Linked DNA regions of Methylovirgula sp. 4M-Z18. The protein of the gene in region 2 interacts with the protein of the main gene of each other region in a pairwise test. Links are inferred from orthologs where the notes say so. Each region holds a gene or a part of one and is shown on either strand. Other genes may lie near its edges. The genes, in order: V9T28_RS13760 and glmS.

Evidence for each region.
Region 1: the proteins of glmS (region 2) and V9T28_RS13760 interact in binary tests that used the Escherichia coli proteins (3 or more experiments, as listed by UniProt). The link is inferred for Methylovirgula sp. 4M-Z18 from one-to-one orthologs.

The regions. Positions count from the first base shown.
Region 1 is NZ_CP149574.1:2,976,334-2,979,649, forward strand. The notes cover bases 234-3,232. They hold V9T28_RS13760 (phosphatase PAP2/dual specificity phosphatase family protein), read right to left. Parts: upstream 2,386-3,232; coding sequence 1,081-2,385; downstream 234-1,080. Other genes in these bases: V9T28_RS13750 (lysophospholipid acyltransferase family protein), read right to left, coding at 234-616; V9T28_RS13755 (hypothetical protein), read right to left, coding at 663-1,088; V9T28_RS13765 (bifunctional alpha/beta hydrolase/class I SAM-dependent methyltransferase), read right to left, coding at 2,386-3,232. Outside these bases: more of V9T28_RS13750, read right to left, coding at 1-233; more of V9T28_RS13765, read right to left, coding at 3,233-3,316.
Region 2 is NZ_CP149574.1:2,218,295-2,221,530, forward strand. The notes cover bases 180-3,098. They hold glmS (glutamine--fructose-6-phosphate transaminase (isomerizing)), read right to left. Parts: upstream 2,593-3,098; coding sequence 766-2,592; downstream 180-765. Other genes in these bases: glgX (glycogen debranching protein GlgX), read right to left, coding at 180-541; glmU (bifunctional UDP-N-acetylglucosamine diphosphorylase/glucosamine-1-phosphate N-acetyltransferase GlmU), read right to left, coding at 2,705-3,098. Also shown: more of glgX, read right to left, coding at 1-179; more of glmU, read right to left, coding at 3,099-3,236. UniProt on the Escherichia coli protein: Catalyzes the first step in hexosamine metabolism, converting fructose-6P into glucosamine-6P using glutamine as a nitrogen source.

The DNA.
Region 1 (3,316 bases), 760 kb from region 2 along the record:
GGGCGAGAAGGGCATTGCGGGCGCGCGCGATAAAATCGTCGCGCTCCTCATCGGGCGCAACGGCGATCGGCGCACCGAAAATCACGCTGCACAGCAATGGCACGGGCAGAAATTCGCCCTTCGGCATGACGCGGCCGATGTTCTCGATCCACACCGGCACGAGTTCGAGTTCGGGATTGGCTTTGCTCAAATGATAAAGGCCGCTTTTGAACGGCAGCAACGGCTCGTCGCTCGTATTGCGTGTGCCCTCGGGGAAGAAGATCAGCGATACGCGCTCGTTGACGGCGGCCATCATCACATCGAGCGGCGCGGGCTGGCCAGGCTGATGCTGCCGGTCGATCAGCACCGCATTGAACACCGATCTGCCGATGAAGCCCATCAGATCGTTGCCGCCCCAATAATCCTGCGCCGCAACCGGCCGGGTCGAGCCGCGCAAGGACCACGGCAACGCCGTCCAGATGAGGAGGAAATCGCCGTGGCTGGCATGATTGGCGAAATAAAGCCGCTGCTTTTCGCTCGGAAGGCAGCCGCGCCAATCCGGCCGTACGCCGGTAACCAGCCGGGCCAGAGCGATGATGCCAAAGCCCAAGACGCGGGCGAGAATCTGTTTGCCCATGGATGCCCCCGAACGACGCGCAGATCAGCTTTCCGATGCACTCCTGCTATCGGATGCGCCAGTGCAAAAAAACGGCCCAAATGGTTGCGAACAGCAAGATCGACGTCTGCGCGACAACGCACACGATCAGGTTCTGGAGCAGGCGAATGGCGCCGCGCGAGCGATCCTCCATCGACCGCGTCGGGCCGATCGTGCGGATCAGCCCGAGGCGCCGCATCGCTTCGTCGAACGAAGCAAGCGTGTGTTCCTGCGACGCGAGAAGCGTGAACAGGTCGGCATCGAAGCTGCCCCGCGCCGCGAACCACATGCCGCCGGCAAAGGCGCAGAGCCCGAGTGCGAACGACAGCGGGCCGACCATCGGAACGAGCAGCGCATGCGCGATGAGGAGCACACAGGACGCCGCCTGCAGCCGGGGGCCATTACGCAAGGCATAGGCGGTGACGCGCGCCAGAACGACATCAGTTTCAGCCACGGACAGCCTCCTCGATGCGCGCCCGCTGTGGCGCCTTCACTGCGATACGCGGCCGCACTTGTGCAAGGCTTTGCAAGGCGGCTTCGACATTGGCCGCATAGCCGCTGCGCACCAGCCACACCGCCACGGCGGCAGCGCTCCGGCCATAGCCTAGCGCACAACAGACCAAAACCGTATCGCTTGGAGCGGCCTGCGCGATCGAATCCGCAGCGCCCCGCAAAGCGGCAATATCGGGCGCAACGAGATCGAGCAGCGGCGTGCTGCGCCAGAGGCCGGCATAAGGAGGCCGCGACAATTCGGCGGTCAGGTCGATGACGCGGGCAAAACGCGCCGCATCGGCACGCGAGGGAAAGCGGCCGAGAAAGACCGCCGGCGTCACTTCGACACAAGCGTGATCCCGCCGTGTCCACAGGCGCGAATTGAGCCGGGCGCCGGCAAGGTATGGCGCCAGCATCCAGCGCACCGAATAATGGATGATTCCGTCCTCGCTTTTTTGAAACAGCGCCGGCCCCAGCCATACATAGGCCAGCGCGACGCTGGCAAAGGCGAAGGCGGGCCACCAAAGCCACAGCGCGGTTCCACCGAAGGCGCTGGCGAGCGAAACGCAAACGCCCGCCGCGAGAAGATAACAACCCGCAAGCTTCAACCGGCCCGGTTCGTGCGTGAGACGCGCCGCCGCGAACGGACTGCGGCCGCTGTCGGGAAATAGCCAGATGCAGAAAAATCCGAGGAGCAGGCCGGTCGGGATGTCGATGAAATGATGCTGGAATGTGGTCATGACCGAGACGATCACCAGGACCGACAGGGCCGCAAAAACCGGCAGCCCGGCGCGCGGCAGAATTTTATGGTAGAAGTCCCACAGAATGACGGTCAGCGCCACATGCAGCGACGGCGCTTCGTTGAAAGGCTTGTCGACCTGCCCGAGCGCGTCGAAGAGATATCCCTCCAGGCCAGTGGTTTCCGGCCTGTCCCAGGAAAATTTAAGCGGAAAGGCCAGAAAGCAGGCGATGGCGATGATCTGCACCACCAACAAGCGTTTCGCATGGCAGTCGAGTTCCTGCCTTGTGCGGCACAAGAGCAGCGATGCGGCATAAAACGCGTTGGTCGTCCAATAAGGAATGATGGTCCAAGCCAGAAACGGGACGCGGCGCTCCCAGTCGAAGACAATCGACGGCACGTCGGATTTCGCGGCGGTCCATTCGTTGGCAAAGCCGTAGCTCGCGTAGAAAAAGGTGCCGAGCACAGCCAGATACAGGATGGCGCGGCCCAGTGGCCGCTCGCCGAAGATGCGCGGCATTTACGGCTCCTGCCGGATCGCGAGCGAGACGGTGAAAATGCCCCATTGATCGATGCGCTGGGTGATTTTGCGAAAGCCCGCTGCGGCAACGAGTTGATCCATTTCTCCTTGCGTGCGGCGGCGCATCACCCAAGCCTGGCCCTGCCGATGCGATGTCAACGCCCGCGCGATCATCTCCAGTTGCGGATGCCAAGGCTGGCCGGTGTAGACGAGGTAGCCGCCATGCGGAATCGCACGCGACAGCCCGTCGAGCGAGCGGCGGATCATGTCATTGTCCGAAAACAATTCGTAAAGGCCCGAGACGATGCCAAGCGTCGGCTGCGGCGCGATTTCGGCAATGCTTTGCCCATCGAACGCATCCGCCTGCACGAAATGGGCGACGGTCTGCAGACCTTTTTCCGCGATCAGCTCCTGCCCGGCGCGCACATTGGAAGGCGAATAATCGCGCAGGAGAATGGACTCCGGCCGTGCAGCCTCCGCGGTCAGGGCTTCGAGCACATAACGGCCGTGCCCGGCGGCAATGTCGAGCACATGCAGTGGCAGGCCAGCCGTGCGCAGATTGCCGAGCGCGAGGCGGATCAGTTCCTCCACATGCGCTTTGCGCTGGCGAATGCCCTTCCACCCGACCGCGTCGAGATAGGTGCGGTCGATCGCGCGCCCCACAAAACCGCGTCCCGCCGGCTCATTGCGATAGACGTAATCGAGCGTGGCGCCGGAATCGAACCCGGCCTGATGGCCAAGCTCGATGCCGTCCGAAAGGAGGCCCGACAGGCGCAGTTGCGCACGATAGCCCTGCCAGTAGAGGCCGCGCGGCGACAGGGCGGCGAGCGGCGAGGCGAGCCTATCCGCTTCGTCGCGCGTGTAGCCGAGCTGGTGTGCTTGGGTCAGATCTTGCTTTTCGAGCGGCGCGTCGAAACGTTCAAGGACGAAA
Region 2 (3,236 bases):
CAGCGATATTGGGATGGCGCTGGGTGAAGCCCTTTGCATGGGTCTCGTAGATGATCGTCTGGTCCCAGGGGACAAGCGAGCGATTGCCAGGCCAGTCGAAGCGCGTGTCCACCACCATGCATTTGGGAATGAAGGGGGCGCTGTCACGCTCGTCGAAGGAAAGGTCGCCCTCGCCCAGCGTGTAGCCGAACACCGCCGGGTTCCAGGTCAGCGCACCGAAATGCGAGCGGGCGTAGGGATCGAGCAGGAGCTTATTGGGATTGAAGCGATGCCCCGCCTCCGGCTCATAAGGACCATGGACGCGATAGCCGTAGAGCATGCCGGGACTGACATCGGGCAGATAGCCGTGCCAGATCTCGTCGGTGAATTCCGGCAGTTCGATGCGCTCGACCTCCTGCTCGCCGCTCGCATCGAAGAGGCAGACTTCGACCTTGGTGGCATTGGCCGAGAACAGGGCGAAGTTGGTGCCCGATCCGTCCCATATCGCCCCGCGCGGATGCGGATGGCCCTCGCGGATTCTCGTCCTACCCAGATAGGTCATGCCGCCATCCTTCCTTCCGGGAGATGCCGTGTCCAAAGCCACGGCACCCCTCTGCAACGAGCCCTACCTTGCGGTGGCTCCCATCCGATGGCTGACCCGGCTTCGCACGTTTCATTGGTATCCAAACAACCTGGATACCATTGAAATATCGCGCCATGACAGGATCATTGCGACAGGAAAGAACTTTATTATTTCCACACAGGAGAAAGAAGCGATTTTCTTCCCTACTCGACCGTCACGCTCTTGGCGAGGTTGCGGGGCTGATCCGCATCCTTCCCCATCAGGACGGCGGTATGATAGGCGATCATCTGCATTGGCACCGCATAAGGGATGGCGGCGAAATCCGGTGGCATCTCAGGCATGGTGATGGTCGCCATGACGTCCAGCGAGGCCTCTAGCGCCGCGCGGCTGTCGGAAATCAGAATAATCTTGCCGCCGCGCGCCGCCACCTCCTGCATGTTGGACACGGTCTTTTCGAACCACGGATCGTAGGGCGCCATGACGATGACGGGCATGGTCTCATCGATCAGTGCGATCGGCCCGTGCTTGAGCTCGCCCGCCGCATAACCTTCTGCGTGAATATAGGAAAGTTCTTTGAGCTTCAGCGCGCCTTCGAGCGCGAGCGGATAGGATGTGCCCCGACCGAGATAGAGCACGTCGTTGGTATGGGTGAGCTGATGCGCGATCATTTCGATCATGCTTTCGCGCTTCGCGGCTTCGGCCATCAGACCAGGTGTGTTGATGAGTTCCGCAACGAGCCGCCGCTCCGTTTCTTCGCTGAGCACGCCGCGCGCGCGGCCGAAAGCGATCGCAAGACAGGCGAGGACCGCCAATTGGCACGTGAAAGCCTTGGTCGAGGCAACGCCGATTTCGGGCCCGGCAAGAGTCAATGCGGCAATGTCGCTTTCGCGCGCCATCGTGGATGTGGGCACATTGATGACGCCAATAATGTGCTGGCCATGATCTTTCGCATAACGCAGCGACGCGAGCGTATCGGCCGTTTCGCCCGATTGCGAGACGACGATCATGACGCCGCTTTCTTCCATCGGCGCTTCGCGATACCGGAACTCCGACGCCACATCGATGTCGATGATGATCCGGGCGAATTTTTCGAACCAATATTTTGCCACGAGCCCGGCGATATAGGCTGTGCCGCAGGCAGAAATCGTGATGCGTGAAACCTTTGACGCGTCGAACGGAAGGTCGAACGGCAGCCGCACTCTGCCCGCCGCCATGTCGAGATAATGCGCCAGCGTGCGGCCGACGACTTCCGGCTGCTCGTGGATCTCCTTCGCCATGAAGTGACGATAATTGCCTTTGTCGATCAGAAAGGCGCTTGCCTGACTCTTGATCTTCTTGCGGTTGACCAAACGGCCCTTGGCGTCACGGAACTCTGCCGTGTCGCGAGTCAGAACTACCCAATCGCCATCCTCCAGATAGGTGATCATTTCGGTGAACGGCGCCAACGCCAGCGCATCCGAGCCAAGATACATTTCACCGTCGCCGTAGCCCACGGCAAGGGGAGCGCCCTGCCGCGCGCCGATCAGAAGATTGTCCTCCCCATTGAACAGGAAGGCCAAGGCAAAGGCGCCGCGCAGTCTCGGCAATGCAGCAGCAACGGCGTCGGCCGGCGCCTTGCCCTGATTCATTTCGTCGGTGACGAGATGGGCGACGACCTCTGAATCCGTTTCGGTCGCAAACTTATGCCCCTTGCCCTGCAGTTCTTCGCGCAATTCGCGGAAATTTTCGATAATGCCGTTGTGAACCATCGCGACTTTGCCGGAGGCGTGCGGATGGGCGTTGTTTTCGGTCGGGCGGCCATGGGTCGCCCAGCGGGTGTGGCCGATGCCGATATGTCCCTTCAACGGCTCGGCGACGAGTTTGGCCGCGAGATTCTTCAGCTTGCCCTCGGCTCGCCGACGGGCCAGTTGCCCATCTTCCAACGTAGCGATGCCGGCGGAATCATAGCCGCGATATTCAAGCCGTTTCAGCGCCTCGATGATCTCAGGCGCCGCGGGCGCTTTTCCGACAATTCCGACAATTCCGCACATGCGACTGATGCTCCGTTCAATTCAACTCTTTGATCAAGCTTTAAGAAAATCCCGCCCGCGCGTGAAATCACGAATGGTGAAATCCGGTGACAGCCTTAAAAAAGCGCGATCATCACTTTTTGTGGCTTTGCGCCTTGGCCGCGGCCTGCCGCGCATGAAACGACGCGGCCCACCCCTCCTTCATGATCTGCCGGCCGCGCCCGACCGCCAACGCATCATCGGGCACGTCCTTGGTGATGACCGATCCTGAGCCGACATAGGCGCCGCGACCGATCTTGACCGGCGCGACCAGCGCAGAATTCGAGCCGATAAAGGCCTGCGCACCGATCTCGGTGAGCGATTTGAAATAGCCGTCGTAATTGCAGGTGATGGTTCCCGCACCGATATTCGCCTCCGCCCCGACCCGCGCGTCGCCGATATAGGAAAGATGGCTGACTTTGGCGCCCGCACCGATCGTGGCTGCTTTGGTCTCGACGAAATTGCCGATTTTGACCTCCGGCCCGAGATCGGTGCCGGGCCGCAACCTGGCGAAGGGCCCGACCGTCGCACCTTGGCCGACGGTCGCGCCCTCCAGATGCGAGAAGGCGTGGATTACCGCGCCATCGGCAACTTTGACGCCTGCGCCAAACATCACATTGGGCTCG